4 regions of the Cellulomonas sp. P4_H12 genome follow, and region 1 is predicted to be linked to each of the others. Evidence: riboswitches for the same ligand, from Rfam matches in the RefSeq annotation. Region 1 holds a riboswitch; each other region holds the start of a gene.
What was found. A riboswitch is a leader RNA that binds a small molecule or an ion and turns the genes downstream of it on or off. The one in region 1 is predicted to bind S-adenosylmethionine.
Positions count from the first base shown of each region.

Region 1 (5,583 bases):
TGAGCGCGGCGTCCACGCCATCGAAGAACCCGTTGCGCGCCAGGATCTCCTTGCCCGAGCTGCCCTCCTCGGCGGGCGTGCCCAGCAGCAGGACCCGGCCCGGCAGCTCGAGACCGTCCGCGACGGCCTGCCGCAGCGCGAGGAACGCCCCGACCGCGGCCGCCGCGATGAGCTGGTGMCCGCATGCGTGACCGACGCCGGGCAGCGCGTCGTACTCGGCCAGGATCGCGATCGTGGGACCGGCGTCCTGCCGCGCGGCGCCGTCGTCCGGTCCGTCGGCGGTCAGCCCGGCGCGCAGGGACGTCGGCAGGCCGTGCGAGCCCACCGTAGCGGGCACGCCGTGCCGACCCAGGAGCTCCGCGATCGCGGCGACGGAGCGGACCTCGCGGAACGCCTCCTCCGGGTGCGTGTGGATCGCGTGGGCCAGGTCGAGCGCGTCGGACTCCCCCGCCTTGGCCGCGGCCCGCACGAGGGCGCGCGACGCGTCGTCGGCCCCCGGGAACGGCGACGTCAGAGGGACGAACGACGCGCGCCGCCGCTCGGTGAGCGCGTGCAGCTCGTCGAGGAAGGCGGTGGACGGGGTGGTCATCCGACGGGCGCCTCGGCCGGCAGCCCGGCGTCCTTCCACGCGGGGAAGCCACCGTCGACGTGCACCACGTTGGTGAAGCCCCTGGCCCGCAGCTCCGCGGCCACCGGCCCGGACCCGCGCACCGAGCCGCACACCACGACGATCGGCGTGTCCAGGGACACGACGGGCGCGTGCCGGGTGGCCGCCGTGAGGTCGAACTCCTCGTCGATCGCGTACCGGTCGCCGACGGTGGCGCCCGGGATGGCACCCGTGCGGGACCGGCCGGCCTCGCTGCGGACGTCGACGAGAAACGCCCCGGCGGCCACGCGCTCGGCGGCCTCCGTCGGGCTCACGACGGGTGCGAGCGCGGCGGCCTCCTCGAGGCTCAGGTGCTCCGCGGGCGCGCCCGGCCGGGAGGTGGTGTCGGTCATGGGTTCTCCTTCGGGTGCGGGCCCAGGGCCCTCGTGGCGCCGGAGCGTCGAGGACCGCGCGGTCGATGTCAACGATCGCGAGCGGCTTCTCACATGGCGGATTCGCTGTCCATCTGATGAGAAGGCCCAGCGGACCGTTGACGACGCCCGGCCGCGTGCCTACCTTCGCCGCGGTCTCGAGCCCCGACGACAAACCCTGGTTGGTCGGGCAGCAACCCTTCCGGTGACGGGGTGCTCCAGGTGACGACCCGGCACGGCGCCCGCCGTGCAAGCACAGACCGCAGATCGAGGACCCCGATGCGCGCCTCCCCCCGGGACCACACATGAACCGCTACGTGACCGCCCGCCTGGGACAGGCGCTGCTGGTGCTCTGGGCGGCCTACACGGTGTCCTTCGTCGTGCTGTACGCGCTGCCCGGTGACCCGGTCTCCCTGATGTACGGCAGCGAGTCGTCCGACGTGACGCCCGAGCAGCTGGACGCGCTGCGCGCGCAGTACGGGCTCGACCAGCCGCTGCCGGTCCAGTACGTCACACGGCTCGGCGCGCTGCTGCGCGGCGACCTGGGCACCTCGGTGGTGCTCCACCGCCCGGTGACCGGCCTCATCGCCGAGGCGGTGCCGCCCACGGCGGCCATCGCGCTCGCCGCCTTCGTGCTCGCGCTCCTGCTGGGCGGCGGCCTGGCGATCCTGGCCACCCTCGTGCGCGGTCGCGGCCTGTCGAACCTCCTGCTCGGCCTGCCTCCGCTCGGCGTGGCCATCCCGTCGTTCTGGTTCGCCCTGCTGCTCGTGCAGTGGTTCTCGTTCGCGAACCCGATCTTCCCCGCCGTCGGCAACAAGGGGTTCGCCTCGATCGTGCTCCCGGCCGTGACGCTCGCCGTGCCGACGGCGGCGCTCATCGCGCAGATGCTGTCGCGGTCGCTGCGGCACACCCTCGGCCAGCCGTACGTCGACACGGCGCGAGCCAAGGGCGCCGGGCCGGCGCGCGTGCACTTCCGGCATGCCCTGCGCAACGCCTCGCTCCCGGCGCTGACCGTGGTGGGCCTGGTCATCGGCGAGCTGCTGGCCGGTGCCGTGGTCACCGAGACCGTGTTCTCCCGCGCGGGCATCGGCCGGCTGACGGCCACGTCGGTCAGCGCCCAGGACATCCCCGTGGTGCAGGGCATCGTGCTGTTCGCCGCGGCGGTCTTCGTGCTGGTCAACCTCGCGGTCGACCTGCTCTACCCGCTGCTCGACCCCCGGATCGTGCGGCGCTCCCGGCCGACGAAGGCCGCCGTACGTGCCCCTCTGGTCGAGCCCGTGACGGCGGGGGCATGACATGACCGACCTGCTCAACCGCAAGCTCGCCCCGGACGAGTTCGCCGCCACCTCGCACGACCGCCTCGCGGACGCCCTGCGCGACCGCCAGGACGCGGAAGGGCCGGGCCGGTTCGCCTGGCTGGGCGAGCTCGGTCGCCGGCCCGGCCTGCTGCTGGCGATCGTCTGGCTCGCTCTCCTGCTCGTCGCGGCCTTCGCTCCCCACGTCCTCGCGCCGGGCGACCCGCTCGTCGGGGTGCCCGCCGACAAGCTGCAGCCGCCGTCGGGCGCGCACTGGTTCGGCACCGACCAGCTGGGCCGTGACCTCTACACGCGGGTGGTGCACGGCACGCACCTGACCCTCGAGGCCGCGCTCGTCGCGGTCGGCGTCGGCCTCTTGGTGGGGGCGCTCGTGGGGCTGCTCGCCGGGTTCGTCGGCGGGCTGTTCGACGACGTCGTCATGCGCGCCGTCGACGTCCTCCTGTCCATCCCGGCGCTGCTCCTGTCGCTCGCGCTCATCACGGCGCTCGGCTTCGGCACCGTCAAGGTCGCGATCGCCGTCGGGCTGGCCAGCGTCGCCACCGTCGCCCGCATCATGCGCTCGGAGGTGCTGCGCGTCCGGTCGTCGGTGTACGTCGAGGCCGCGCACGCCGGCGGCAGCCGCTGGTGGTCGGTGCTGTTCCAGCACGTGCTGCCCAACGCGGCGGGCCCGGTCGTGGTCCTGGCCGCCCTGCAGCTCGGCGCGGCGATCCTGGCCGTCTCCGCCCTCAGCTTCCTCGGCTACGGCGCCCCGCCGCCGGCACCCGAGTGGGGCGCGCTGGTGTCCGGGGGTCGCGACTACCTGCGGACGTCCTGGTGGCTCACCACGCTGCCCGGCCTGACCATCGCGATCAGCGTGCTGGCCGCCGGCCGCATCTCCCGCGCGGTCGACCGTCCCGACGGGGGTGCGGCATGAGCGAGCGCCTGCTCACCGTCACCGACCTCGCGGTCGCCTACCGGGCCCGGCGCGGCACCGTCCGCGCGGTCCGGGACGTGTCGCTGCACGTCGACGCGGGCGAGACCGTGGCCGTCGTCGGCGAGTCCGGCTCCGGGAAGTCCACCACCGCCGCGGCCGTCGTCCGGCTGCTCGCCCCCGCCGCCGTCATCGACCACGGCAGCATCGACCTGCTGGGCCACGACATGGCCCGCGCCTCGCAGCGCGAGCTGCGCACGGTCCGCGGCCTCCTGGTCGGCCTGGTGCCGCAGGACCCGACCGTGTCGCTCAACCCCGTGACCCGCGTGGGCGAGCAGGTGGCCGAGGTCCTGCGGATCCACGGCCTCGCGGACCGCAAGAACGCCGCGATCGAGGCCGTCGAGGCCCTGCGACGCGCCGGTCTGTCCGAACCCGAGGTGCGGGCGCGCCAGTACCCGCACGAGCTCTCCGGCGGCATGCGGCAGCGCGTGCTCATCGCGATCGCGCTCGCCGCGCAGCCGCGCCTGCTGGTGGCCGACGAGCCGACCAGCGCCCTCGACGTCACCGTGCAGCGCCAGATCCTCGACCACCTCGAGCAGCTGACGACGGGCACCGGCACCGGCGTCCTGCTCATCACGCACGACCTGGGCGTCGCCGCGGACCGCGCGGACCGGATCGTCGTCATGTCGCAGGGGCGGGTGGTCGAGCAGGGCACCCCCGACCAGGTGCTCGGCTCGCCGAGCGACCCGTACACCCGCGCGCTGCTCGCCGCCGCGCCGAGCCTGCGGGGCGCGCGGGCCATCGCCGCCCCCGCGCCCGCGAGCGCCGTCCCCGCGCTCGAGGTCCGGCACCTGACCAAGGAGTTCGCGCTCCCCCGGTCTGCGGGGGGCGGAACGTTGCGGGCGGTCGACGACGTGTCGTTCGTGCTGCCGCGGGGCCGCACCCTCGCGCTCGTCGGGGAGTCCGGGTCAGGCAAGTCGACGACCGCGCGCCTCGCGCTGCGGCTCGCGGAGCCCACGTCGGGCTCGGTGCTGGTGGACGGGGCGGACGTGACCCACACCCGCGGGGCAGCCTTGCGGCTGCTGCGGCGACGGATGCAGGTGGTCTACCAGAACCCGTACGCATCGCTCGACCCGCGCTTCTCGGTGCAGCGGATCATCACGGAGCCGCTGCAGGCGTTCGGCGTGGGGTCCCGCGCGGAGCGTGCCACCCGGGCGGCCGAGCTGCTCGACGTCGTCGCGCTGCCCCGCACCGTGCTGCACCGCCGCCCCGCCGAGCTGTCCGGCGGTCAGCGCCAGCGCGTCGCCATCGCCCGGGCGCTCGCGCTCCACCCGGAGCTCGTCGTGCTCGACGAGCCGGTGTCCGCGCTCGACGTCTCCGTCCAGGCCCAGATCCTCGACCTCCTGGCCGACCTCCAGTCCGAGCTCGGGCTCAGCTACCTGTTCATCTCGCACGACCTCGCCGTCGTGCGGCAGGTGGCCCACGAGGTCGCGGTCCTCCAGCGCGGCCGCGTGGTCGAGCAGGGCGAGGTCGAGGCCGTCTTCGCCCACCCCACCGACCGCTACACGGCCCAGCTGCTCTCCGCGATCCCCGGCGCGCGCGTGCGCGCGGGTGAAGGGGGTGCGTCGTGACCTCGTGTCGACGTGACTGAGCCCCACACCCCGTCACCCCACCCCTCAGCAAGGAGCACCACCCATGTCTGTCCGACGACCCTCGCGCCGTCACGCCGGCATCCTCGCCGGCCTCGCCGTCACCACCTTCGCGCTCGCGGCCTGCTCGTCCGGCTCGGGCGGGGCGGGGTCCGACGCCAGCGCGTCGACCTCCGCGACCGCCGTCGACGGTGGCGACCTGACGTTCGCCATCGGCAACGACCCCATCTCGATCAACCCGGCCGGCATCGGCTCGGGCAACGACACCCTCTACGTGACCCGCCAGCTGGTTGACTCCCTGCTCTGGCAGGACCCGGCCGACGGCGCGCTGAAGCCGTGGCTGGCCACCGCGTGGGAGGCGAACGCCGACTCGACGCAGTTCACGTTCACGCTGCGCGACGACGTCACGTTCTCCGACGGGACGCCCTTCGACGCCGACTCCGTGAAGGCGAACTTCGACGACACGGTCGCCGCCGGCGCCAAGAGCTCCGCAGCCCCGAGCTTCCTGGGCTACGCGGGCACGACGGTGGTCGACCCCACGCACGTCACGGTCGCCTTCGACGCGCCTAACTCGGCGTTCCCGCAGGCCACCTCGACCGTCGCGCTCGGCTTCCTCGCCGACTCGACGCTCGCCATCCCGTTCGACGACCGCGCCAGCGGGACGGGCGTCGTCGGCACCGGTCCGTTCACG
Region 1 is NZ_JBFUKJ010000035.1:23,671-29,253, reverse strand. It holds gene AC1DQC_RS17325 (M20 family metallopeptidase) at 1-589, opposite strand, end outside; gene AC1DQC_RS17320 (rhodanese-like domain-containing protein) at 586-999, opposite strand; SAM riboswitch class IV at 1,172-1,279, shown strand; gene AC1DQC_RS17315 (ABC transporter permease) at 1,323-2,312, shown strand; gene AC1DQC_RS17310 (ABC transporter permease) at 2,314-3,246, shown strand; gene AC1DQC_RS17305 (dipeptide ABC transporter ATP-binding protein) at 3,243-4,874, shown strand; gene AC1DQC_RS17300 (ABC transporter substrate-binding protein) at 4,939-5,583, shown strand, end outside.

Region 2 (5,583 bases), on a different contig from region 1:
GGCCGGGGACGCGCCGTCCGAGGAGCTCCCACCCTTCGCGCCTCCGACGCCCACGGGCCGCTGGACCCTCGCCGGCGACGTCGGCCGGCGGTACGCCGCGGTGTCCGGCGACCGCAACCCGATCCACCTGTCCGCGCTGTCCGCCAAGGCGCTCGGCTTCCCCCGGGCCATCGCGCACGGCATGTACACGGCCGCGCGCGCCCTGGCCGACGTGGGCGCCGGGCGCGGGGACAGGTTCGACTGGGCGGTCGAGTTCGCGAAGCCTGTGCTGCTGCCGGGCACGGTGACCGTGCGGGTCGCGGGCGCGCCGACCGACGGGTTCGCGTTCGCCGGGTGGGATGCCCGCTCCGGCAAGCCGCACCTGACGGGGACCGTCACCCCGCTGCGCTGAGCGCGCTGCCTCCGGCCCTTTCTCGACCGGAGGCAGCGGCTGGCCTCAGAGGTCGAACGGGCGCAGGACGAACGTGATGGCGTGCGCGATCTGCACGTTGCCCGCGTTCAGGTCCAGCTGCCGACGGATGAGGAACGGGTTGAGGTCGTTGCGATCCTGGTCGCGCAGCTGCACGATGCCGAACCGCTTCGAGATGACGTCGACCTTGAACGTCCCGCCCTGGGCGGTGGTGAGCACGGCGTTGTCCGAGGCCAGCGCGGTGGCGGAGTCGATGGTCACGCCCGGGACCACGTGGTAGAGCAGCACCTGCTCGATGGCGTCGATGCCGACGGCGCCGGCCAGCGTGGTGAACACCTGCTCCTCGCTGCCGTACCAGCGGTGCGTGAGGTCCTTGACCAGCACCTGGAACGCCCGGTCGTTGGGCAGGAACGCGGTCAGGGGGACCGTGCCGTCCGCCAGCACGGCGACCGGGCTCGTCGGCTTGGCCGCGAGCACCGCACCCACGGCCTGGTCGAGGATGTCGAAGTCGTACCAGTTGCGGTCGAAGGTGTCGCCGTCGGAGGCGAGCAGCGCGGCCAGGCTGGACGTGCCGGTGGGCGGCTCGGCGGCCGTCGCGGCCGGGGCGAGCGCGAGACCGGCTCCGGCGGCCAGGCCGACGGCGACGAGTGCGGAGATCGTGCGACGGATCCTCATGGTGGCTCCTGCGGGACGACGGTCGCGACCGACGCCCCTGCGCCGCGCCGCGCGGGCACCCGATGGGCACCCTGTGTCCTCTTCGCCCGATCCGGTCCGCCCGGATGCACCCGGGCTCCGTCAGCTCGCGACCTCGGCCTCGGGCTCCTTCGCGGCCGCGAAGACCCCCGTCGCCACGACGGCGAAGGCCACACCCCAGGCGGTCAGGCCGGCGAAGACGCAGACCGCGCCGACCGCGACGAACAGCGCCGCCTGCGCGGCGACCCGCGGTCCGCTCCGGAGCCGGTGCGCCGACGTCGGTGCCATCCAGCGCGCCCAGATCCCGATCGCGACCGCGTCGAACGCGACCGCGAGCCCGATCGACGCCCACGTGCTCGTGCCGAGCCGCCACCCGGCCACCGCCAGCAGGGCGATCATCGCGAGCTCGCACAGGAACGCGAGGGCGCCGAACACCCCGACCCGAGGGACCATGCTGCCGGCCTCCGGGATGGCGGTCAGTCGTCCAGGGCGGGGCCGCAGGCGGCTGCCGCGGTCGCGGCCAGGTGGTCCAGGCCGTGGACCGCGAGCAGCGGACGGGTGTCGTCGACGACCGCCCAGCAGCCGTCGATCACCTCGTACCGGACGGCAGGGCCGTCGGCCAGGTACCGGGTCAGGGCCTCGACCAGGCGGTCGACCGCCTCGCTCGTGGTGCCGACGCCCACCGAGGCCCGGATGGCGCCGCCGGACGCGCCGAGGTGCGCGAGCAGCGGGTGGGCGCAGAAGCGGCCGTCGCGCACGCCGATCCCGTGCTCGGCGGCGAGGTACGCGGCGACCAGGCCCGGGTCGTGGTCCGGCACGGTGAACGTGAGGACCCCGACGGGCGCGGCCGAGTCCGGCCAGATGCGCGCGATCTCGACGCCGTCGATGGCCGCCAGCCCCTCGACGAGGCGCGCCCGGAGCGCCTCCTCGTGGGCGGCGAGGGCGCCGGCGGGGAGGGCCGCCAGCTGGTCGCACGCCTCAGCCAGCGCGATCGCGCCGAGGACGTTGGGCGAGCCCGCCTCGTGCCGCGCGGGCGCCGGCTGCCAGACCGTCCGATCGGTCCGCACGTCGCGCACCGCACCTCCCCCTGCGAGGTACGGCGTGCCTGTGTCGAGCCAGTCGCGGCGGCCGACGAGGGCCCCCGCGCCGAACGGTGCGTACGTCTTGTGGCCGGAGAACGCGACGTAGTCGGCGTCCGTCGCGGTCAGCGAGAAGCCCCGGTGCGGGACCAGCTGCGCGCCGTCGACCGCCACCCGGGCGCCCTCGGCGTGGGCCAGGGCGACGACCTCGTCGATGGGCAGCGCCTCCCCCGTCACGTTGGACGCGCCCGTGATCGTGACCAGGGCATACGGCTGCCGGGCGAGCTCGGCGCGCAGGGCGTCGAGGGTCGCGGCGACCGTGTCCTTGATGGGCAGGATGGTCGTCCGGTTGCCGTGCCGCTCCGTCGACTGCACCCAGGGCAGCAGGTTGGCGTGGTGCTCGACGTCCAGGACGAGGACGCGGCCACCGGCGGGCACGACGCCGGCCAGCAGGTTGAGCGAGTCGGTGGTGTTGCGCGTGATGATCGCGACGTCGGCGGGACGCGCCTCGACGAACCGGGCGATGGTCTGGCGCGCGGACTCGTACAGCGCCGTGGACACCTGGGACAGGTAGCCGGCACCGCGGTGCACGGACGCGTAGAGCGGCAGCACCTCGGTCACGCGCGCCGCGACGGCCTCGAGCGCGGGGGCGCTGGCGGCGTAGTCGAGGTTGGCGTAGACGCGCTGGGTGCCGTCCACCAGCGGGACGGTGGTGGTGCCGCCGACGACCGGGAGCAGGGCCCCCACCTCGTCGACGGAAGCACACGAGGCGCGCTCGGCGGTGATGGTCATGGAGGTCCTCCGACACGATCCGGGGGGACACCTCGACAGGTGGAACCCCGCGCTTGCCGAGCCCCGGACGGGACGCGGCCAGGTCGTCACCCGGGGCACCCCACCGCGGAGGAGGGTTGCCGGCCAGCGAGCCGGGGCTTGACGCTGGCGCTCATGACCTGCAACGAGGGTCGCGGCACCCCGCGCCGCCTGTCAACGCACCGCGCGGTTCGTCTCGCCTACCGGGACGCCTTGTCCACCAGTTGGTTTCGACGAGCCCGGCACGCGTAGCATCACCGGCACCATCCAGAGCGGCCGAGAGATCTGGCTCGACGACGCCGCAGCAACCCGCGGGCACACACTGTGCCCGGCCGAGGGTGCTACCGCCAGGACCGATGAGACGAGGATCTGCATGAGCTACGCCGGCGACCTGACCCCCCAGCAGGCCTGGGACCTCCTCACCTCCGACGAGAACGCCGTGCTCGTCGACGTGCGGACCGACGCCGAGTGGCGCTACGTCGGCATCCCCGACGGCGCCCGGATCGGCGGCCGCTCGGCCCTGGTCGAGTGGGTGTCGTACCCGTCGGGACGGCCCAACCCGCAGTTCCTCAAGCAGCTGGCGGACGCCGGCGTCACGGCCGGCCGCCCGGTCGTCTTCCTCTGCCGCTCGGGCGTGCGCTCCGTCGCCGCCGCGCAGGCCGCGACGTCCGCGGGCCTCGGCCCGGCCTACAACGTGCTCGAGGGCTTCGAGGGCGACGTCGGCTCCGACGGCCACCGCGGACACACGGGCTGGCGCGCCGCCGGTCTGCCCTGGCGGCAGGCGTGAGCGCCCGGCGCGTCCCCGGCCCCGGGGACTGGGACGACCGCCGCGCCCCGCGCGCCGACCTGCGGCCCGACACCCTCGCCGTGCGCGGCGGCCTCGTGCGCTCGCAGTTCAACGAGACGTCCGAGGCGCTCTTCCTCACGCAGGGCTACGTCTACGACGCCGCCGCCGAGGCCGAGGCCGCGTTCGCCGGCGAGGCCGACCGCTTCCTCTACTCGCGCTACGGCAACCCGACGGTGTCCACGTTCGAGGAGCGCCTGCGCCTGCTCGAGGGCGCCGAGGCCGCGTACGCCACGGCGTCGGGCATGTCCGCGGTCTTCACCTCGCTGGCCGCGATCGTGAGCTCCGGCTCCCGCATCGTGTCGGCACGCGCGCTGTTCGGCTCCACGGTCGTGATCTTCGACGAGATCCTGGCCAAGTGGGGCGTGCGCACCGACTACGTCGACGGCCACGAGCTCTCGCAGTGGGAGGAGGCGCTGTCGACGCCCGCGGACGTGGTGTTCTTCGAGACGCCGTCCAACCCGATGCAGGACCTGGTCGACATCGCCGCGGTCAGCCGGCTCGCGCACGCCGCGGGCGCGACCGTGATCGTCGACAACGTCTTCGCCACGCCCGTGCTCTCCCGCCCGCTCGAGCTCGGTGCCGACGTCATCGTGTACTCCGCGACCAAGCACATCGACGGGCAGGGGCGCGTGCTCGGCGGCGCGATCCTGGGCACCGACGAGTACATCCACGGGCCCGTGCAGACGCTCATCCGGAACACCGGGCCGTCGCTGTCGGCGTTCAACGCGTGGGTGCTGCTCAAGGGCCTGGAGACGCTGTCGCTGCGCGTCCGGCACCAGACCGCGTCGGCGCTGCACGTCGCCACGTGGCTCGAGGAGCAGCCCGGCATCTCGCTCGTCCGGTACCCGTACCTGGCGTCGCACCCGCAGCACGAGCTCGCGCTCGCGCAGCAGTCCGGCGGCGGCACGGTGGTCACGTTCAACCTCGCGGTCCCCGACGGCGCGCAGCCCGACGTCGCCAAGAAGGTCACGTTCGGGGTGCTCGACGCGCTGCGGATCGTCGACATCTCGAACAACCTCGGCGACGCCAAGTCGATGGTCACGCACCCGGCGACCACGACCCACCGCAAGCTCGGGCCCGAGGGCCGCGCTGCGGTGGGCATCGCGGAGACGACGGTCCGGCTCTCGGTCGGTCTGGAGGACCCCGCGGACCTCGTCGACGACCTGGCGCAGGCGCTCGACACACTCGCCGGCTGACACCTCCCCGGCCTGCGCGGCCGCGCGCGGAACACTGGCGCCATGAAGGCGTCGTCGTCGCTGTCCAGGCTGATCGTCGGGGCGCTGGCGGGCGTCCTGGTCGGCATCGTCGTCGGCTGGACGTCCGCCGTGGCGGCGGTGCTGGCCGGCTGGGCGACCGTCGCGGCCGTGTTCGTCGTCTGGACCTGGGCGGCGGTCGCTCCGATGGGTCCCGACGACACCGCCTCGCACGCCACGCGCGAGGAGCCGACGCGCTGGGGCGCGCACGCGGTCGTGCTCTTCGCGGCGCTCGTCACGCTGGTCGGCGTCCTCGTCGTGCTCGTCGAGAAGAACATCGGCCAGCTGCTGCCGACCATCGCCGTGCTCGCCAGCGTCCTCACGTCGTGGGCCGCGATCCACACGGTGTTCGCGCTGCGGTACGCGCGGATGTACCTGACCGACGGCGCCGGCGGGATCGACTTCCACATGCGCGAGGCGCCGCGGTACACCGACTTCGCCTACGTCGCCGTCACCGTCGGCATGAGCTTCGCCATCTCCGACACCGACCTC
Region 2 is NZ_JBFUKJ010000001.1:48,604-54,186, reverse strand. It holds gene AC1DQC_RS00285 (MaoC family dehydratase) at 1-391, shown strand, start outside; gene AC1DQC_RS00280 (fasciclin domain-containing protein) at 437-1,084, opposite strand; gene AC1DQC_RS00275 (YrdB family protein) at 1,205-1,555, opposite strand; gene AC1DQC_RS00270 (aminotransferase class V-fold PLP-dependent enzyme) at 1,579-2,973, opposite strand; SAM riboswitch class IV at 3,018-3,132, opposite strand; SAM riboswitch class I at 3,252-3,354, shown strand; gene AC1DQC_RS00265 (rhodanese-like domain-containing protein) at 3,365-3,778, shown strand; gene AC1DQC_RS00260 (O-succinylhomoserine sulfhydrylase) at 3,775-5,034, shown strand; gene AC1DQC_RS00255 (DUF1345 domain-containing protein) at 5,077-5,583, shown strand, end outside.
Region 2: it holds a riboswitch for S-adenosylmethionine, as region 1 does, so the genes downstream of both, AC1DQC_RS00270 (aminotransferase class V-fold PLP-dependent enzyme) here and AC1DQC_RS17315 (ABC transporter permease) in region 1, are expected to answer to the same signal.

Region 3 (5,583 bases), on a different contig from region 1:
GGCGCAGTGAGCCGCCCACAGCCACCCGGTCCGCACACCCGCTCGGACCGGTGTCGGCGGCGCCGGGCAGACTCGACGCATGACCTCGCCTGACGCCCTGCGCACCGGCCGCTGCTTCGGCGACGGCAACCCGCTCTACGAGCGCTACCACGACGAGGAGTGGGGCGTGCCCGTGCACGACGAGCACGCGCTCTTCGAGCGGTTCGCGCTCGAGGGCTTCCAGTCCGGCCTCGCCTGGATCACGGTGCTCCGCAAGCGGCCTGCCTTCCGCGACGCCTTCGCGGGGTTCGACCCCGAGGTGGTGGCCGGCTTCGGCGACGACGACGTGGCGCGGCTCCTGGCCGATGCGGGCATCGTGCGCAACCGCGCCAAGATCGAGGCGACGATCGCCAACGCCCGCGCGCTGCGGGAGCTGCACGCCGCCGGGGGCACCCTGGACGCGGTCCTCTGGTCGCACGCGCCCGACCGCGCCGCCCACGTCCGACCCCTGACCTGGGCCGACGTCCCCGCCCAGACGCCCGAGTCGCGCGCGCTCGCCACCGAGCTCAAGTCGCTCGGCTTCCGGTTCGTCGGACCCGTCACGGCGTACGCGGCCATGCAGGCCTGCGGGGTGGTCGACGACCACCTGGCCACGTGCCCGTCGGCGACCGCCGCGTCACCCGCCCGGGTGAGCACTACTCCTGCCGGGTGACGCTCCCGTCCACCCCTCGGAACGCGGTGTGACGCGGACTACAGTGCGGGCCATGACGGAGATGCCCAACCACGACGCCCGGCGTGATGCCGCGCGCGCGGCGGCGGAAGCTCTGGCGGACAACGCTGTTCCCGACGCGGGGATCCTCGCGGCCGTCCAGGACGGGCTGCTGTCCGTCCCGGCCGGCTCGCCGAACTCGTGGTTCGACGTGCCGTCGCAGCGCAGCCGCCTGCAGCCGGGGACCCTGTCCCCGCGCCGCCCGCACTGACGCGCCCGCTCCGGACGGCCGCGCCCGCGCTGCGGCGCGCCCGCGTGACGGCACGCGGACAACGTCGTCTCACGGGCCGAGCACGGTTGCCCAGCATGTGATCGTCGGTCTACCATCGCGCCTACCATCCAGAGCGGCCGAGAGACCTGGCTCGACGACGCCGCAGCAACCCCCCTCCCCGCCGAGGGTGTGGGTGCTTCCGCCAGGGACGATGGAGTGAGCGATGTCCCCGCAGACCACGTGTCCCCGCACCGCACCGGTGCCGACGACCCCGCCGGCCGCGCCATGAGCGCCGCCGCCGTGGAGCCCCGCACGCCCGGCCTGCACGCCGCACCCGCAGCCCGCCCGCAGTCGGCGAACGACCGCCCCACGATCTCGTTCGAGCTCTTCCCGCCCCGGAACCCCGACGCCGCACCGCGCCTCTGGGCCACCATCCAGGCGCTCGAGTCGGTGCACCCCGACTTCGTCTCGGTCACCTACGGCGCCTCGGGCAAGACCCGGGTCACCACGCGCGCGCTGGTCCGCCGGCTGCTCCGCGAGACGACGCTGAACCCGATCGCCCACCTGACCTGCGTCGGCACGTCCCGCGCGGAGATCACGGAGATCGTCGGGGAGTTCCTCGACGAGGGCCTGCGGTCGTTCCTCGCGCTGCGTGGCGACCCGCCCACCGACCAGAGCGACTGGGCGGCCCACCCCGACGGGCTGCAGACCGCGGGCGAGCTGGTCGAGCTGCTGCGGGACATCGAGGCCCAGCGCTGCGCCGACAGCCCGTCGCAGGCCGTCCGGGCGCGCGTGCGGCCGCTGTCGGTCGCCGTCGCCGCGTTCCCGCGCGGCAACCACGCGACCGGGGGCACTCGCGCGCAGGACGTCGCCTCGCTGCTGGCCAAGCAGCAGGCCGGCGCCGACTTCGCGATCACGCAGGTGTTCTTCGACGCCGACGACTACCTGGGTATCGTGGCGGAGGCCCGTGAGGCCGGCGTGACCATCCCGATCATCCCGGGCATCATCCCGACCACGGACCCGGCCCGCCTGCTGCGGGTGCAGGAGCTGACCGGCGTCCCGGTGCCGCGCACTCTCCTGGACCTGCTGGGTTCTGCCGACGACGAGCTCGACCGCCACCGCCGGGGGATCCGCGCCAGCGTCGACCTCGTCAACGGCGTCCTGGACGGCGGGGCACCCGGCGTCCACCTGTACACGTTCAACCAGCACCATGCCGCACTTGACCTGCTCGAGGGTGCACACCTCGACGGCGGAGCTCGGACAGCTCCCGACCTGGCCGGATGGCCGCAGGACACGGCACCCGCCCGACCCCCGAGGGACTGAGAAACACATGAGCACTGCGACATTCCCCGCCAGCTCCGTGCTGGGCTACCCGCGCATCGGCCCCCGTCGCGAGCTGAAGAAGGCCCTCGAGGCGTTCTGGGCCGGCCGCACGACGGCCGACGAGGTCGAGGCCACCGCCGCCGAGCTGCGACGCCGCACCCGCACCCGTCTGGCCGAGCTGGGCCTGGCCACCGACGTGCCCGCTATCCCGAGCGCCTTCTCGTTCTACGACCACGTGCTCGACGCGACCGCCGTGGTGGGTGCCGTGCCGGCCCGCTTCGCGGACGTCGTCGGGGCCGACGGTGCGCTCGACCTCGCCGGCTACTCGACCGTGGCCCGCGGCCGCGGCGACGACCTGCCGCTCGAGATGACCAAGTGGTTCGACACCAACTACCACTACCTGGTCCCCGAGATCGGCCCGGAGACCGAGTTCCGCTTCGCGAGCGACCGCCCCGTCCGCGAGTTCGCGGAGGCCCTGGCCGACGGCGTGCTCACGCGCCCGGTGCTCGTCGGCCCCGTCACCTACCTCGCGCTGGCCAAGCCGACCGAGGACGCCCCCGAGGGCTTCGCGCCGATCGACCGCTTGGCCGACCTGCTGCCGGTCTACGCCGAGCTGCTCCAGGCGCTCGCGGCTGCCGGCGCCACCTGGGTCCAGCTGGAGGAGCCCGCGCTGGTCTCCGACTCGATCGCCGTCCCCGCCGAGCAGCTGCTCGCCGCCGTCATCGAGGCGTACCGCGCCCTGGCGACGGACCTGACGGACCGCCCGGCCATCCTCGTCGCGGCGCCGTACGGCGACCTCGGCGCGGCGTTCCCGGTGCTCGCCGCCACGGACATCGAGGCCATCGGCATCGACCTGGTCCGCGGCCACGCGCCGACGGAGAAGGTGCCCGGCCTCGAGAGCAAGACGCTGGTCGCCGGCGTGATCGACGGCCACAACATCTGGCGCGCCGACCTGGACGCGAAGCTGCAGATCCTCGAGCAGCTCGAGGGCCTCGGCGCCGCCGCCGTCACGGTCGGGACGTCGACGTCGCTCTTCCACGTCCCGCACACGCTCGAGGACGAGCCGAACCTCGACGCCACGCTGAAGACGTGGCTCGCGTTCGCCGACGAGAAGGTCGTCGAGGTCGTCACCCTGGCAGAGGGCCTCACCGAGGGCCGCGAGGCCATCCACGAGCAGCTGCTCGCCGCGTCCGACGCGGCGACCTCGCGCCGCACGGCGCCCGGCGTCGTCAACCCGGCCGTCCGGGACCGCGTGGCTGCGCTCGACGAGGCGGCGTTCAGCCGGGGCTCGTTCGACGAGCGCAAGGCCGCCCAGGCCGCCCGGCTCAACCTGCCCCCGCTGCCGACGACGTCGATCGGCTCGTTCCCGCAGACCACCGAGATCCGCACGGCCCGCGCGGCGTTCGGCAAGGGCGAGCTGACCGAGGAGCAGTACGACGAGGAGATGAAGGCGGAGATCCGCCGCGTCGTCGAGCTGCAGGAGAAGATCGGCTTCGACGTGCTGGTGCACGGCGAGCCCGAGCGCAACGACATGGTGCAGTACTTCGCGGAGAACCTCGACGGGTTCGCCGTGACGCAGAACGGCTGGGTCCAGTCCTACGGCTCGCGGTGCACGCGCCCGTCGATCCTGTGGGGCGACGTCTCGCGGCCGAAGCCGATCACGGTCGAGTGGTCGTCGTACACGCAGTCGCTGACCGAGAAGCCGGTCAAGGGCATGCTGACGGGCCCGGTCACCATCCTCGCGTGGTCGTTCGTCCGCGACGACCAGCCGCTGGGTGACACCGCCAACCAGGTCGGCCTCGCCCTGCGCGACGAGATCGCCGACCTCGAGGCGGCGGGCATCGCCGTGATCCAGGTGGACGAGCCCGCGCTGCGCGAGCTGCTGCCCCTGCGCGTCGAGGACCACCCCGCGTACCTCGACTGGTCGGTCCGCTCGTTCCGACTGTCCACGGCCGGCGTCCGCCCCGACACGCAGATCCACACCCACCTCTGCTACTCGGAGTTCGGCGAGATCATCGGCGCGATCGACGGGCTCGACGCCGACGTGACGTCGATCGAGGCCGCCCGCTCCAAGATGGAGATCCTGGGCGACATCTCGGCCGCCGGCTACCCGCGCGGCATCGGCCCGGGCGTCTACGACATCCACTCGCCCCGCGTGCCCAGCGAGGCCGAGGTCGAGGAGCTGCTCACCGAGGCCGTCAAGGCGATCGCCGTGGACCAGCTCTGGGTCAACCCGGACTGCGGCCTGAAGACCCGCCGCTACGAGGAGGTCGCCCCGTCGCTGGAGCACATCCTCGAGGCGACGCGGAAGGTGCGCGCGACGCTCTGATCCTCACCACGACGGCCCCGGACATCGCCAAGGTGTCCGGGGCCGTCGTGCGTCCTAGGGTCGGCGCGTGACGATCTTCGACACCGTCCCGCTCGACCAGCTCCGTCGCCGGACCAGCGAGAAGTGGCGCGCCTACCCGCCCGACGTGCTGCCGCTGTTCGTCGCCGAGATGGACGTCCCGCAGCCCGAGCCCGTGATCCGTGCCGTGCACGACGCGATGCGCTCGGGCGACACCGGCTACCCGCACGGACGCGCGTTCGCCGAGGCGATGGGCGAGTTCGCCGCGCAGCGCTGGGGCTGGGACGTGGACGTCGCCGCGTCGCGCCTGGCGTCCGACGTCATGGTGGGCGTGGTCGAGGCGCTTCGTCTGGTGACCGACCGGGGTGGCGCGGTGGTCATCAACCCGCCCGTCTACCCGCCGTTCCGCGCGTTCCTGGAGCACGCCGGGCACGTCGTCGTGCCCGCCCCGCTCGGTCCCGACGGGCGGCTCGACCTCGATGCCCTCGACCGCGCGTTCGGCCGCGCCCGCGCCCATGGCCCGCGCCCGGCGTACCTGCTGTGCCACCCGCACAACCCGACGGGGACCCTGCACACCGCCGCCGAGCTGCGCTCCGTCGGCGAGCTCGCCGCGCGGCACGGCGTCCGGGTGGTCGCCGACGAGATCCACGCGCCCCTGGTGCCGAGCCGGCACGCGTTCGTCCCGACGACGACCCAGATCCCCGACGCGATCGCGCTGCACTCGGCGTCGAAGGCGTTCAACCTGGCAGGTCTGCGCGTGGCGGTGCTGGTGCCCGGGCCGGAGGCCACCGGGGACCTCGCCGGGATGTCACACGTCGTCGGTGACGGCGTCATGCACCTCGGCACGGTGGCGCAGACCGTGGCCTACCGCGAGTGCGGCGCGTGGCTCGACCGGGTGCTCGACGGGCTGGCGCAGAACCAGGAGCTGCTTGCGGGACTGCTCGCCGACCAGGT
Region 3 is NZ_JBFUKJ010000043.1:9,234-14,816, reverse strand. It holds gene AC1DQC_RS18525 (TetR/AcrR family transcriptional regulator) at 1-10, shown strand, start outside; gene AC1DQC_RS18520 (DNA-3-methyladenine glycosylase I) at 80-691, shown strand; gene AC1DQC_RS18515 (hypothetical protein) at 744-959, shown strand; SAM riboswitch class I at 1,081-1,177, shown strand; gene AC1DQC_RS18510 (methylenetetrahydrofolate reductase) at 1,245-2,282, shown strand; gene metE (5-methyltetrahydropteroyltriglutamate--homocysteine S-methyltransferase) at 2,290-4,611, shown strand; gene AC1DQC_RS18500 (MalY/PatB family protein) at 4,679-5,583, shown strand, end outside.
Region 3: it holds a riboswitch for S-adenosylmethionine, as region 1 does, so the genes downstream of both, AC1DQC_RS18510 (methylenetetrahydrofolate reductase) here and AC1DQC_RS17315 (ABC transporter permease) in region 1, are expected to answer to the same signal.

Region 4 (5,583 bases), on a different contig from region 1:
ACATCAGGTAGAGCACCCGCAGCACCGCCCGGAGCCGCTCGGCGTACTCGGCCTCCGACGGCATGCGGAACGGGCCGTCCAGCCCCCGCAGCGTCCGGCGGGCCCGGCTCAGTCGCTGCGCCATCGTCGGTTCCGGCACGACGAACGCCCGCGCGATCTCTGCCGTCGTCAGCCCGCCCACCGAGCGCAGCGTCAGGGCGATGGCCGACGCCGGGCTGAGCGCGGGATGGCAGCAGCCGAAGAGCAGGAGCAGGGAGTCGTCGGACTGCAGCGCGTCGACGCCCTGGTCCATGGTCGCGACGAGCTCCTCGCGCCTGCGCCGCGCATCCTCGCTGCGGTAGCGGTCGACCAGCTTGTGCTGCCCCACGACGACGAGCCAGGCGTGCGGGTTGTCCGGCACGCCGGTGCTCGGCCACTGCGTCGTCGCGGCGAGCAGCGCCTCCTGCAGGGCGTCCTCCGCGTCCGCCAGGTCGCCCGACCGCCGGACGAGCACGCCGAGGACCTGCGGCGCGAGCACGCGCAACAGGTCCTCGACGCTCGGCTGGTCACTCAGGGGAGGGCGCCGCCATCAGCGCGCGGACCTCGAACACCTGCTGGAGCGGCACGCCGTCCGGTCCGGGTGCGGCCGACGCCGTGGCCGCGATCTCGATGGCCCGCGCCTCGTCCTCGACGTCGACGGTCCAGTAGCCCGCGAGGAACTCCTTCGACTCGGCGAACGGCCCGTCGACGATCACCGGCGTGGACACCCCGTCGCTCCGCACGAACTTCGCGGTGTCCGGCCACGCGAGCCCCTGGCCGTCGACGAACTCCCCGCTGGTCACCAGCTCCGCACCCAGGTCCTGCTGGAACTGGATGTGGCGCCGCACGTCCTCCGGCGCCCACGTGTCGATGGGCGGCACGCCCTCGATGAAGTAGTTCATCAGCAGCATGTACTTCACGGTGCACTCCCGTTCGTCGGGCTCCGGTCAGGCCTGTCACCCACGGGTCGGAGCCGCTCGCACGTTCTCGACACGCATCCTTCCGGTTCTTCGCGACGCCCGTCCCCCTCCGCTGTCCGTCATTCGGGATTCTCCGGCGAAGCCCTTGCCGGGCGGCGGCCCGTTGCTACAACTCCGCCCTAGGTCACGAGCACCAGCGCGAAGCCCCGGCTCGCTGGTCAGCAACCCCTCCACGACGGGGTGCTCCGGGAGATGACCTGGCCGTACCGACCGGTGCGGCAAGCGTGCAGCGAGAAGGAGCTCCACCGTGGTCCACCAGCCAGTTCCCGACGTCGTCGCCCTCGTGGGCAACCCGAGGCCGGGGTCGCGCACCCTCGCCGCCGCCGTGCAGGTGGCGGACCGGCTCGCCGAGGGCGTGGACGTCACCACCGTCGACCTGGCCACGATCGGTCACCAGCTCTTCACGGCCGACCGCTCGCTGCTCGACGCCGCCCTCGCGACCGTGTCGGGCGCCCGGTTGCTCGTCGTCGCGACGCCGGTCTACAAGGCGACGTACACCGGCCTGCTGAAGTCCTTCCTCGACCTGTACGGCCCCGACGCACTGGCCGGCGTCGTGGCGGTCCCGCTCGTCGTCTCGGGCGGCCCGGCCCACCTGCTCGCCGGCGAGGTCCACCTGCGACCCCTGCTCGTCGAGCTCGGCGCGACCGTGCCCACGCGCGCACTCGCGGTCACGGAGGCCGACCTCGCCGACCTCGACACCGTCATCGACCGCTGGCTCGAGCGCGCGTACGGCCCGTTGCGCGCGGCCCTCGACGTCGCGGCGCTGACCGCATGACCGCCGAGATCCTCCGCGTGCTCGACGCCGACCTCACCCAGCAGGACGAGCCGCAGCTCAGCCCGCAGGCCTACAAGGACGTCTTCCGCCGCCACCCCGCCGGGGTGGCCGTCGTGACGCTGCTCGACGACGAGGGCCGGCCCGTCGGCTTCACCGCCACCTCCGTCATCTCGGTGTCCGCCGAGCCGCCGCTGCTCGCGTTCTCGCTCGCCTCGACCTCCTCGTCGTGGCCGGCCCTCTCGACGGCCCGCACGCTCGCGATCAGCTTCCTGGCCTCCGGGCAGGACGACGTGTCCGCGCGGTTCGCGACGAGCGGCATCGACCGGTTCGAGGCGGGCGGGTGGACGGCCCTGGAGACCGGCGAGCCGGTCATCGACGGCGCCGTGTCCTGGGTGCGCGGGCGCGTCGTGCAGCGCGTCCCCGTCGGCGGCTCCTACCTGGTGTCCGTCCGGGCGCTCGCGCACGGCATCGCCGACGAGGCCCTCCCGCTCGTCTACCACGACCGCACGTACCACCGGATCGGCGACCACACGGCCGTCTGACCCGTCGCAGAAGGCCCCCGGCATCGGATGCCGGGGGCCTTCTGGCGCGCGCTGACGTCCGCGCTCTAGCGGGAGCTGGCCGTTGCCAGGGCGCCCACCAGCTCGTCATCAGTCGGGCCCCACGCGCGGGCGAGCAGCTCGTACGAGCGGGCCGTGTCCGCCGGGTCGTGCGTGATGGTCGTGATCAGGAGCTCGTCGGCGCCGGTCGCGCGCACGAGCGCGTCGAGGCCCCGGACGACGGCGTCGGGGTCGCCGACGATCCGGGTGTCGATCCGGTCGCGCAGCAGCGCCTGTTCGGCCTCCTCGCGCAGCTCGAACGGCGTGGTCGTGCCGGGCCGCGGGTACGGGACCGCGCCGAGGCCCGCGCGGATGGAGAGCACCCACTCGCCGAACGGGTCGGCGAGCGCGACGGCCGCGGCCTCGGTCTCCGCGACCAGCACGTCGGCGGACACGACGACGTACGGCTCGTCGAGCACCCCGGGAACGAACGCCGCGCGGTAGGCCTCGACCGTGTCGAGCACCGTCGCGGGGCTCACGTGGTAGTTGGCGGCGAGGGGCAGGCCGAGCTCACCGGCCACGCGCGCGCTCTCCCCCGCGCTCGACGCGAGCACCCACAGCGCCACGTCCGAGCCCTCGACCGCCGGGCTGGTCACCCCGCGGTCGCCCGCCGTGGCGGTCCCGGCCTGCAGCGCGAGAACCGTGGCCAGCTCGTCGCGGAACCGGGCCGGCGTGCGGCCGGCGCCGAGGAATTCCTGGTGGGCCACGAACCGCGCGCGCAGGGCGGGGTCGGGGTCGGCGTAGTTCAGCGGCGGCGCGGCCGGCACGAGCAACCCGTCGACCACGCGGGCCTCCGACGGTGCGACCCGCGGGCGCGGGGCCGACGGACCCTCCTTGCTCGGCGGCGGGAACGAGGCCCGACCCAGCCCGAGGTCGACGCGCCCCGGATGCAGCGCGGCGACGGTCCCGAACTGCTCGGCCGCGACGACCGGGCTGGTGGACCCCAGCAGCACGGCGGCGGACCCGACGCGGATGGTCGAGGTGGCGCTCGCCGTCAGCGCCGCGAGCACGCCGGGCGTCGACGACGCGACGCCCGCGGCCAGATGGTGCTCGGCGTACCAGACCCGCCGGTACCCGAGCCGCTCCACCAGCCGCGCGCGGTCGACGGCGGACCGCAGCGCGTCGGCGCCCGTGCTCCCCTCCGGGACGGGCGCGAGGTCGAGCACGGACAGGGGGACGGCACGGCGGGTCATCGGATCTCCTGCAGGACGGGGCGGGACAGGTGGAAGGCGGGGTGCGAGGCCGACACGGGGTCGCCCGGGCGCTCCTCGGCGAGGTCGGCCAGCACGCGACCGATCGCGGGGGCGAACTTGAAGCCGTGGCCGGAGAAGCCGGCGGCGACCACGAGGGGGCCGCGGCGGTCGAGCACGAAGTCGTGGTCGGGGGTGGTGGTGTACGTGCACGAGATCGGCGCCGGCGTCGAGGCGTCGACGCCGGGCAGCCACTGCGCCGCGTACTCCTGCAGCAGCGCCAGCTGGGCCGGCTCGGGCGTGAACGTGCGGCGGTCCGGGTGCGTCACGGGTCCGACGGCGTGGAAACCGACCTTGATCCCCTCGCCGGGGGTCCCCAGCCCGTACGTGCCGCTGGGCCACGGGTGGTCGCCGAGCGGGCGGTGCGTGAAGCTCGGCCAGTCGTCGGGCGTGCCCGACCGCAGCGCGAAGTGCGCGGGCTGCTCCTGCGTGACGACGAGCGGCGGCGCCGCCGACCCGAGCAGCGCGGACGTCCAGGCGCCGGCGGCCAGCACGACGCTGCGGGCCCGGAACGGACCCACGGAGGTCTCGACGAGCACGCCGTCGCCGACGGTCAGGGACAGGACCTGCACCTCGTGCCGCACGTCCGCGCCGAGGTGGGCGGCGGCGGACTGCAGCGCGGCGACGGCGCGGTCGGCGTGGACCCGACCGGCGGTCCGGGTCTCGTGCAGCACGGCCCCCTCGAACCGAAGGCCGGGCCAGCGCTCGTGCGCCGCGTCGGGTGTGAGCAGCTCGTGCGGGATGCCGCGCGCGACGAAGGCGTCGAGCACCCCGGGCGACGGCACACCGTGGCTCACGCCGCCCGTCAGGGTGAGCACCCCGTCGAACGACTGCCACAGCTCCAGCGCCTCGGCCGCGAGGTCGAGGTACTCGGGCCGGTCGTACGTCTGCCGGTAGATCCTGGAGGCGCCGTGGGACGCGCCGTTCACGTGCCCCGGCGCGAACCGCTCGAGCAGCACGACGTCGCGGCCGCGGCGCGCGAGCTGCCACGCCGCGGCGGAGCCCATCACACCGCCTCCGACGACCAGGTGGTCGACGATCTGCACAGGTACCTCCAGAACCAGGGGGACGAGAACTGGTGGCCGGCCGGGCGTCCCCCGACCCCGACCGGCCACCGCGGACGCTACGAGAGCATCCGGTCTGGAGGGGTCAGCTCGTCTTGGGCAGACCCGGCGGGTTGGTCTCGGGCTTCTCGATGGCCTCGGCGGACAGGCCCCAGTGCTCGAGGACCTGGGCGTAGGTGCCGTCGTCGAACGCGTGCTGCAGGGCCGCCGTCACGGCCGGCGCCAGGTCGGAGCCCTTGAGGGTGGCCACGGCGATCTGCGCCGTCAGCGGCCAGCCGCCGTTGAGCGTGCCGACGACCTTGAACTGGTCGGGCGCGGTCGCCGCGCTGTAGGCGAGGCTGGCGTTGGGGCCGACATAGGCGTCGACCCGGCCGGACTGCACCGCCAGCAGCACGTCGGAGTAGTTCTCGTAGTACTCCGGCGAGCCGTTCTTGATCGGCTCGAGGCCCTTGTCGATGTTCTCCTGGTTCCAGGCCAGCAGGATCTTCTCCTGGTTGGTCCCGGAGCCGACGCCGACCGTGAGCCCCGCGATGTCCTTGGGCTCCTTGATGGCCTTGATCTTGCTCGACGCGCTGGTCAGCCAGCCGAGCTGGTCGTTGCGGTAGGACGAGAAGTCGTACAGCTCCTTACGCTCCTCGGTCACCGTGACGTTGGAGACCACGGCGTTGACGTCGCCCGACTGCAGGGCGAGCGGCCAGTCGGCCCACGCCTTCTGCTCGAGCTCCAGCTTGAGCCCGAGGGCATCGGCGACGAGGCTGGCGATGTCGGTCTCGTTCCCGATCGGCGTCTTCTCGTCGTCGGCGAGGAAGCCGAGCGGCGGCGCGGCACCGGCCGTGGTGGCGACCTTGAGGACGCCGGACTTCTTGATCTCCGCGGGCAGCAGCGCGATCGCGTCCT
Region 4 is NZ_JBFUKJ010000047.1:3,107-8,689, reverse strand. It holds gene AC1DQC_RS18900 (RNA polymerase sigma factor) at 1-517, opposite strand, end outside; gene AC1DQC_RS18895 (YciI family protein) at 546-929, opposite strand; SAM riboswitch class IV at 1,121-1,229, shown strand; gene AC1DQC_RS18890 (NADPH-dependent FMN reductase) at 1,246-1,773, shown strand; gene AC1DQC_RS18885 (flavin reductase family protein) at 1,770-2,315, shown strand; gene AC1DQC_RS18880 (LLM class flavin-dependent oxidoreductase) at 2,381-3,565, opposite strand; gene AC1DQC_RS18875 (FAD-dependent oxidoreductase) at 3,562-4,668, opposite strand; gene AC1DQC_RS18870 (ABC transporter substrate-binding protein) at 4,772-5,583, opposite strand, start outside.
Region 4: it holds a riboswitch for S-adenosylmethionine, as region 1 does, so the genes downstream of both, AC1DQC_RS18890 (NADPH-dependent FMN reductase) here and AC1DQC_RS17315 (ABC transporter permease) in region 1, are expected to answer to the same signal.